Regions from separate parts of the Proteus sp. Marseille-Q3619 genome, predicted to be linked through region 3. Evidence: predicted binding sites of a transcription regulator. Region 3 holds the regulator's gene; each other region holds the start of a gene.
What was found. Region 3 encodes sigma-54, which starts transcription at its own class of promoters, with help from an activator protein. Its sites were predicted from a motif close to GTTGGCACANNTTTCGCTNT; they were not measured.

Region 1 (3,291 bases), 800 kb from region 3:
TTCTATACGGCGCGCTTTCATGCTGGCAACCACAGGAATACGAATTGACGCTGAGCGGTTACGTGCAGAGTAAGCGAGCATTACAGGGGCTTCAAAACCTGGGACTAAACGTTTGTAAGAGTTAGTCGTTGGGTTAGTAAATGCATTTAGCGCACGAGCGTGTTTGATAATACCGCCGATGTAATACAGCGCCATTTCAGATAATCCGCCGTATTTGTCACCTGCAAATAGGTTTACACCGTTTTTAGACAGTGACATATGGCAGTGCATACCTGAGCCGTTATCACCCACTAATGGTTTTGGCATAAAGGTCGCTGTTTTACCAAATACGTGAGCTACGTTTTGTACCACGTATTTATAAATTTGGGTTTCATCTGCTTTTTTGGTCATGGTATTAAAGCGAGTAGCCACTTCATTTTGACCCGCAGTTGCTACTTCATGGTGATGAGCTTCAACGACTAAGCCCATTTCTTCCATGATGTTACACATAGTAGAACGAATATCTTGTGATGAATCGACGGGTGGCAGTGGGAAATAACCACCTTTAACCATCGGGCGGTGGCCTTTGTTGCCGTCTTCATATTTGGTATTGGTGTTCCATGCCGCTTCAATATCGTTGATAGCGTAAGATGCGCCGGAAATATCGTTTTTGAAACGAATATCATCAAATAGGAAGAACTCTGGCTCTGGCCCAAACAGTACTGTGTCTGCGATACCACTTGATTTTAAATAGTCTTCAGCACGTTTTGAGATAGAACGTGGGTCGCGATCATAGCCTTGCATTGTGCCAGGTTCTAAAACGTCACAACGAATAATCAGAGTTGGATCTTGGAAAAATGGATCAAGCATTGCGGTTGTTGCATCTGGCATCAGCACCATGTCTGATTCGTTAATGCCTTTCCAGCCACCAATAGAAGAGCCATCGAACATTTTTCCTTCTTCAAAGAAATCATCGTTAACCTGATGAGCCGGAATAGTAAGATGTTGTTCTTTACCGCGGGTATCAGTGAAACGTAAGTCAATATATCTAACTTTATGTTCTTCAATCATGGATAATACATGTTCAAGGGACATAGGAACTCTCCTGGCGAATGGTTTTATTGAGTGCAGTGGCCTTACACATTTTTTCGGTGAATTTTTTGCTCACCTAAATTCTATTGCGAAAAGCATGCCAACTTATCTAAAAAGGGATATATACTGTATTGATGAAGTTTAGTGTAGAATATCTCCTGTGATTTTTTAATTATTGCACAAAGTTGGTGCAAATTAAGCCTAATTAGTTGCACTGTTTTGGTGCAAACGAACGGATGCTACTAAATTCTGAGGCGTGAAAAGGATCACAATTCAATTAATTGCATATTGTTAAGCAATCATTATTGTGATCTTGTTTAGTCTCTCGTCTAAAGCGTGTACAATACTGCGCTTATTTCTACAATGCCTGAGGCAAATTTTGTGATCGAAAACTTGCGTAATATCGCCATCATCGCCCACGTTGACCATGGTAAAACAACTATCGTCGATAAATTACTACAGCAATCTGGTACGTTCGGCGAACGTGAAACCGTTGCTGAGCGCGTGATGGACTCAAATGATCTCGAAAGAGAGCGCGGAATTACTATTCTTGCGAAAAATACAGCGATTAAATGGAATGACTATCGTATCAATATCGTAGATACCCCAGGACACGCCGACTTCGGTGGTGAGGTAGAACGCGTTATGTCTATGGTAGACAGCGTTCTATTGCTGGTTGACGCGATGGATGGCCCAATGCCACAAACTCGTTTTGTGACACAAAAAGCATTTGCTAACAACTTAAAACCAATCGTTGTTATCAATAAAGTTGACCGCCCTGGTGCGCGTCCAGACTGGGTTGTTGATCAGGTATTTGACCTGTTCGTAAACTTAGGTGCAACTGACGAACAACTTGATTTCCCAATTATCTATGCATCTGCATTAAACGGTATTGCGGGAACAGATTACAATGACATGGCTGAAGATATGACTCCGTTATATGAAGCTATTGTCAAATATGTAGAGCCACCAAAAGTTGATCTGGACGGCACATTCCAGATGCAAATTTCTCAGTTGGACTACAACAACTACTTAGGTGTTATCGGTATCGGTCGTATCAAGCGTGGTAAGGTTAAACCTAACCAGCAAGTGACTATCATCGATAGCGAAGGTAATACTCGTAACGGTAAAGTCGGTAAAGTGTTAGGTCACTTAGGCTTAGAACGTATTGAAGTTGAAGTAGCAGAAGCTGGCGATATCATCGCAATTACAGGCTTAGGCGAACTGAATATTTCTGATACGATTTGCGAAACAGGTGCTGTTGAAGCATTACCTGCATTAGCTGTTGATGAACCAACTGTTAGCATGTATTTCTGTGTTAATACTTCACCTTTCTGTGGTCGTGAAGGTAAGTTTGTGACTTCTCGTCAGATTTTAGATCGTCTGAAAAAAGAGTTAGTCCATAACGTAGCATTACGTGTAGAAGAAACTGAAGATCCAGATGCATTCCGTGTATCAGGTCGTGGTGAGCTTCACCTGTCAGTTCTGATCGAAAATATGCGTCGTGAAGGTTACGAATTAGGTGTATCTCGTCCTAAAGTTATCTTCCGTGATATTGACGGCCGTAAACAAGAGCCTTTCGAACAAGTCACTATCGATATTGAAGAACAGCACCAAGGTGATGTGATGCAAGCGATGGGTGAACGTAAAGGCGAAATGCGTGATATGCAACCAGATGGTAAAGGACGTGTACGTTTAGACTACATTATCCCTAGCCGTGGTCTGATTGGTTTCCGTACTGAATTTATGACCATGACATCAGGTACTGGTTTACTGTATGCAACATTCAGTCACTATGATGATGTTCGTCCAGGTGAAATCGGTCGCCGTAATAACGGTGTTATGATCTCTAATGGCCAAGGTAAAGCCGTTGCTTACGCACTGTATAGCTTACAAGACCGCGGTAAATTATTCGTTACTCATGGTGCAGAAGTTTATGAAGGCCAAGTGATTGGTATTCATACTCGCTCTAATGACTTAACAGTAAACTGCTTAACTGGTAAAAAGCTGACTAACATGCGTGCTTCTGGTACTGATGAGGCGACAACGCTGACTCCACACCTGAAACAAACATTAGAACAAGCATTAGAATTTATTGATGACGATGAGTTAGTTGAAGTAACTCCGCAGTCTATTCGTCTGCGTAAGCGTTATCTGTCAGAAAACGATCGTCGTCGTGCTTACCGTAGCAAAGACTAATTCGTTATTCTGATAACATAA
Region 2 (3,291 bases), 220 kb from region 3:
AACTTATCTCACAACATGAGATTTTAAAGAAATTAGCACCTAAATTACCCGAGCCGATTAAATCTTTAGCACTACGAGAAACACCTTTTGAAGCGCGTCCAGTGCAATATTTTAGCCCTTTTGGCTACTCTAAAGCACCTGCTGAACGCTATGTTTGGTATCGTAGTCGTGGTGAAATGCCATCAGATCCTTTCTTGCATCAATACTTGCTTGGTTATGTTTCTGATTTTGATTTTTTACCAACCGCTCTCCAACCTTATGGCTTAGGCTTTATGGATACAAGTCTACAGGTCGCTACGATTGACCATTCTATGTGGTTTCATCGCCCATTCCGTGTAGATGATTGGTTACTTTATGTGATTGAAAGCCCTTCAGCATCAGGCGGTAGAGGATTTGTGAGAGGTAAATTCTTTAATACAAATGGTCAACTAGTCGCGTCTTCTGTTCAAGAAGGGGTTATTCGCCAAAAACGTACTAAACATTCAAAATAATATCTTGGCATATTCCCCCCTCAAACGAGGGGGAATAGACAATTATTGTTGATAAGCTCTTTCACCATGAGTTGTTAAATCTAATCCATCATGCTCTTCCTCTTCTGAAACACGTAAACCCACCAACTTATCTGCGATTTTAAAACTTGTATAAGCGACAACACCAGACCAAATCACGGTGATCACAACACTCATTAATTGAATTAAAACTTGTTTGCTGAGTGTCATACCATCGCTATATCCTACTCCACCTAAGAATGAAGCCGTAAATACCCCGGTTAATAGGCAACCTGCGATACCACAAGTACCGTGGATACCGAAAACATCACAAACATCATCCGCTTTTAACCAGCGCTTTAAAACAACAACGCCCCAAAGCCCGATAATGCCCCCCATTACACCGATAAATAAAGCCCCCATCACTCCGACCGTGCCAGCAGCCGGTGTAATCGCCACTAATCCAGCAATACAACCTGAACAACTGCCTAGCATGGAAGGTTTTCCTCTGGTGATCCATTCTGATGCCGTCCAAGAAAGTACAGCGCCTGCGGTTGCAATTACTGTATTTAGAAATGCTAAAGCCGCAATCGCATTTGCACTACCAGCAGAACCTGCATTAAAACCAAACCAACCAATATAGAGTACCGCTGTACCTGTAAAGACCATTGGTAAATTATGAGGTTTAAGCGCTGTATGCTGGCTATCACGTCGCTTACCAAGTAAGTAAGCACCAACAAGAGCCGCAATAGCCGCATTAATATGCACGACAGTTCCCCCTGCAAAATCTAATGCACCATCATCGATTAACCAACCACCTTCTCCCCATACCATATGCGCAATAGGGATATAAGAAAACGTAAACCAAATAACCGTGAAAATAAGCAGTGCGGAAAAACGGACTCGCTCGCCTAATGCACCAACAATCAATGCAACAGTGATAACAGCAAAAGATCCTTGAAAAGCAATATGTACATACTGATTAATTGAACCAGAGAGTGAATCTAGTGATACGTTATTCAAAAAAGTAAGTGACCACCCACCCCAAATTTTATTACCTGCGGTAAATGCCAGACTGTAGCCAAATATAACCCAAAGAATAACAACAACACTGAAGATCATCATCACTTGCGTGATCAAAGAAAGTACGTTTTTCCCTCTTAATAACCCGCCATAGAACAGAGCAATACCAGGTATAGTCATAAAAAAGACCAAAGCAGTACATATCAACATAAAACCGTTATCAGCTTTATCAACAATTACTGTTTCAGTCGCAAATGCGGATGATGAAAAGTGTGTAAGCACTAACATTAATAACAAAGAAAGTAAGCGTTTCATCGAATATCTCCTTTAAAGAGCTTCATCACCAGACTCGCCAGTACGAATACGGACTGCCTGCAATAATTCCAAAACAAAAATTTTTCCATCTCCAACCTTCCCTGTATCAGTCGCTTGCATAATCACTTGCATAACTGACTCAAGTTGCTCATCGCAAATAGCGAGTTCTATTTTTACTTTGGGGAGAAAATTAACTTCGTACTCAGCTCCTCTATAAAGCTCTGCATGCCCTTTTTGTCGTCCATAACCTTTGACTTCACTGATTGTCATTCCCTTGATACCCAGATCAGAAAGCGACTCTCTTACCTCTTCTAATTTAAATGGCTTAATAATGGCGATGATATATTTCATATAAACCTCGTCGATATTTGAAAGAACAAAGCTCATATAGAAAAGCAAAAGGCATGCCATTATTTAATTAATTGATATTTAAATAGAAATTAAATTATTGAAATAGTTAAAATGAAAAAACTCACCGAGTTGGTGCAAAAATACGGCTGCTATTTTGATAAAAGCGAGATAATGAGGAAATAAAAAAGGACACATACATAAAGATGATGTGCCCTCTAAAATTATATTTTTTATTTAAGGTTATTATTCTACTTCAACAGGTTCCTGTTCTTGTAAAGACTCTCTGACTTGCTGTAATTGATACATATTATAGTATCGCCCTTTTTGTGAAAGTAACTTAGCATGATCACCCTGTTCAACAATTGCACCACGATGAAGCACCACAATCTCATTGGCTTCAATAATAGTGGAAAGTCGATGAGCAATAACAATCAGTGTTGTTTTTTCCCTAACTACTTTTAGCGCCTTCTGTATGGCTTGTTCTGTTCCTGAGTCAATATTTGCTGTTGCCTCGTCCAAAATAAGAATACGAGGAGGTATTAATAATACACGCGCCAATGCAAGTAATTGTTTTTGTCCAGCGGATAAGCGGCTACCTTGCTCACCGAGTTCTGTTTGTAGTCCTTCAGGTAAGGCTTTAGCCCATTGATCAAGTTGAACTGTTTCTAATACCTGCCATAAATGTGACTCATCACATTCACGCCCTAACGTAATGTTGTCATGCAGTGAACCTGATAATAAAACGGGATCTTGCTGCACCATTGCAATACCACTGCGTAATGCAGTATGAGAATAGTCCTCTAAAGGTTGCCCATCTAAATGGATATTTCCTTTTTGCCAAGGGTAATTTCCCATTAATAAACTTGCTAGAGTGCTTTTGCCACTCCCTGTATGCCCAACGAATGCGACAAAATGACGAGCAGAAATAGTTAAATTGATATCTTTTAATACCCATTGCTCATCACGATACGCAAACCAAAGAGAGTTAACATCGATATTACCTTGAGTGATGGAATGTGATGATGAACCGTAGTGCTGTAAAGGCGCATCCATCAGTTCAAAAACACGCTCACCAGAGACTACCGCCTGTTGCAAAATCGATTGCTGAGATGTC
Region 3 (3,291 bases):
CATCACTTTGTGCGGAGCGTAGTCGGCGACATAAATTTTTGTCTGCCAACTGTTTTGCAATCAAAGACAGTGTGTGTAAATGTTCCTTACATTGTGTTGCAGGAACGAGTAATGCGAACAACAAGTCGACAGGTTGATTATCAATAGCGTCGAAGGCAATAGGTTCGCTTAGGTGAAGAAACACTCCAACTACTTTTTCTGTTTCATCACTTTCAATACGTCCATGAGGGATAGCCAAACCACCCCCAATCCCTGTTGTACCGACTTTTTCACGCGTCAATAAGGCTTCAAATATCAGTGTTTCGGGTAAATTAAGTGCTTTTGCTGCATTTTCACTGATAATTTCTAACGCGCGCTTTTTACTCGTGCAATGTACATCATTATGCGTACATGCCAGAGAAAGTACGTCGCTAATATTCATCTTTGTATCGTTGTTCATTGTCTTATTCACTTAGACCAGCAAACCAGATGCCACAAAGTGACATCTGGTTTTTCGTTACTGATATTGATTAGGCGTTGGTTTAAACCGAGTCATAAACAACGCAGTAACTTCGCCGATTGTATCTCCATTTCACAATGGGAAATGAATTAATGTTGTCTCAGTTTATCTTTGTGTTTGGTTAATTGACGAGCCAGTTTATCCATTAATCCATCAATTGCTGCGTACATATCTTCTGCTTCTGCAGAGGCATGCAATTCACCGCCATTAACTTGAATGGTCGCTTCCGCGATTTTATTAACTTTCTCGACTTTCAGGATAACCTGAACGTTATTAATTTTGTCAAAGAACTGAGGTAATTTCGCGCTTTTTGCTTTGACGGTATCACGCAGAGCATCGGTTAATTCAATATTATGACCAGTGATTTGAAGTTCCATAGTGTCTTCCTTCTCAATTATGCTCAAACCAACTCTTTGCGTTGATTTGAAGGCGGGATGGATAATGACTCTCTATACTTCGCAACAGTGCGTCGAGCAACTTGTATTCCAAGTTCTGCGAGCATATCAGCCAGTTTACTATCACTAAGTGGTTTCGCTGGATTTTCTGCTGCGATTAGTTTCTTCACTAAAGCCCTGATTGCTGTTGAAGAGGCTTCGCCTCCGCTATCAGTATTCACATGGCTAGAGAAAAAATACTTCAATTCGAAAATTCCTCTCGGGCAATGCAAAAATTTTTGCGTTGTCACGCGAGAAATGGTGGATTCGTGCATTTCAACCTGTTCAGCAATATCGGCTAACACTAGGGGTTTCATATGCTCTTCACCCAATTCGAAAAATGCCTGCTGTGTGTCAACAATGCAATGAGCGACTTTTAATAATGTCTCATTACGGCTTTCTAAACTTTTTATCAGCCATTTGGCTTCTTGTAAATTGTCACGAATAAATTTTCCATCGCTTTCATTTTGAGTCGATTGACCTAAAGCTGCATAAGTCTCATTTATTCGTAGGCGAGGAATGCTATCTGTATTTAACTCAACTTGCCAGCGTTCACCTGATTTTTTTACCAGTATATCTGGAATAACATACTCTGACTCGCCTGTATCAATACTTAATCCGGGCTTAGGATCAAGAGACTGGATCATCTCAATAACAGATTTTAGTGTCTCTTCTCGTAACTTTGTTTGACGCATCAATTGACGAAAATCACGGTTACCTAACAACTCTAAATATTGGCTAATAACTAACTGCGTTTCTTTAAGATAGGGGGTTTCTGTTGAAAAAGCGGATAGCTGAATCAAAAGACACTCTTTTAAATCACGAGCAGCAACACCAATAGGATCAAAGCGTTGAATACGTTTTAATACGGCTTCGACTTCATCAAGCTCTAATTCATCATCGCCCATTCCAGAAAGGATGTCATCTGTTGTGACCGTTAAATATCCTGTTTCATCAACAGCATCGATAATACTTATCGCAATCGCTCTGTCTGTTTCTGAAAATGGCGTGAGATCAGCCTGCCATGTTAGGTAATCTTGCAATGAGGCAGTTGTTTCACCTTGATACAATGGAAGCTCATCATCAGTATAGTCATTACTAGTGCCAGAAGGCGTGCCCGCGGTGTAGATCTCTTCCCATTGAGTATCCAAAGGGAGATCATCAGGCATCTCTTTTTGCTCTAAAGCATCCAGCGTGTCGAACTCTTCAACTCCGTTTTCAGTTGTTGTTTCTGTTGTAGAGTCTGACTGATTCTCTGTATGAGAGGTCTCATCTGAAACGGGATCTTGTTGATCGTCGTCTTGTTCTAGAAGTGGGTTAGACTCAAGCGCTTGCTGAATTTCTTGTTGTAATTCAAGCGTCGAAAGTTGCAACAAACGAATAGCCTGTTGTAGCTGTGGCGTCATTGCCAGTTGCTGACTAAGACGAAGTTGCAGACTTTGTTTCATAATAATGCGATGAGTCCTTTGCTGTTGTCATCCATGACAGAGTAAAAGTGAATCAAAGATTACAGGCGGAAGCCTTCACCTAAGTAAACACGTTTAACTTGCTCATTTTCAAGAATTTCTTCTGGTGAACCATGAGCGATAAGGTGACCTTGGCTGACGATATAAGCACGTTCACACACATCTAATGTTTCACGAACGTTATGGTCAGTAATCAGTACACCTAATCCATAATCACGTAGATGCTGGATAATTTTTTTAATATCTAATACCGAAATAGGGTCAACACCCGCAAAAGGTTCATCTAATAAAATGAATTTAGGGTTTGCTGCCAATGCCCGCGCGATTTCAACGCGGCGGCGTTCTCCCCCTGATAATGATTGCCCTAAGCTGTTACGTAAGTGGCTGACATTAAACTCTTCTAGCAGTTCTTCTGCTCGATCTTTTCGTTCTTCAGGCGTTAAATCATGGCGGATTTCTAAGATCCCCATAATGTTGTCATAAACGCTTAAGCGTCTAAAAATAGACGCCTCTTGAGGAAGATAGCCAATGCCTTTACGTGCTCGTTCATGTAACGGTAACAGCGTAATGTCTTCATCATCAATTGTAATACTACCTGCATCACGAGCGACAATGCCAACAACCATATAGAATGTGGTTGTTTTACCTGCACCATTTGGTCCAAGTAAGCCGACAATCTCACCTGAATTAACGTTCAGGCTTACATCACCGACGACGGTGCGCCCTTTGTATGCTTTCGCTAAATTTTCAGCTTTTAACAGCGCCATAAAGTGTTACTTACCTTTGTTGTTAACACCAGGGCCTTTCTCTTGCAACTGGGAAGGCAGTAAAACAGTAGTCACTTGTTTACCTTTACCGCTAAAAGCTTCCATTTGCTGAGTTGGGACGAGAT

Region 1: glnA (glutamate--ammonia ligase) is a predicted target of sigma-54. The motif match lies at 1,157-1,176, and genes of this name have one in related genera.
Region 2: glnK (P-II family nitrogen regulator) is a predicted target of sigma-54. The motif match lies at 2,219-2,238, and genes of this name have one in related genera.

The regions. Positions count from the first base shown of each region.
Region 1 covers NZ_CBDIMP010000001.1:1,967,363-1,970,653, reverse strand. Annotated here, with positions in the region: gene glnA (glutamate--ammonia ligase) at 1-1,074, opposite strand, end outside; gene typA (ribosome-dependent GTPase TypA) at 1,435-3,270, shown strand.
Region 2 covers NZ_CBDIMP010000001.1:2,993,893-2,997,183, reverse strand. Annotated here, with positions in the region: gene tesB (acyl-CoA thioesterase II) at 1-491, shown strand, start outside; gene amtB (ammonium transporter AmtB) at 534-1,826, opposite strand; gene glnK (P-II family nitrogen regulator) at 1,839-2,177, opposite strand; gene ACWPWK_RS13775 (SmdB family multidrug efflux ABC transporter permease/ATP-binding protein) at 2,421-3,291, opposite strand, start outside.
Region 3 covers NZ_CBDIMP010000001.1:2,770,227-2,773,517, forward strand. Annotated here, with positions in the region: gene ptsN (PTS IIA-like nitrogen regulatory protein PtsN) at 1-439, opposite strand, end outside; gene hpf (ribosome hibernation promoting factor) at 589-876, opposite strand; gene rpoN (RNA polymerase factor sigma-54) at 900-2,381, opposite strand; gene lptB (LPS export ABC transporter ATP-binding protein) at 2,441-3,166, opposite strand; gene lptA (lipopolysaccharide ABC transporter substrate-binding protein LptA) at 3,173-3,291, opposite strand, start outside.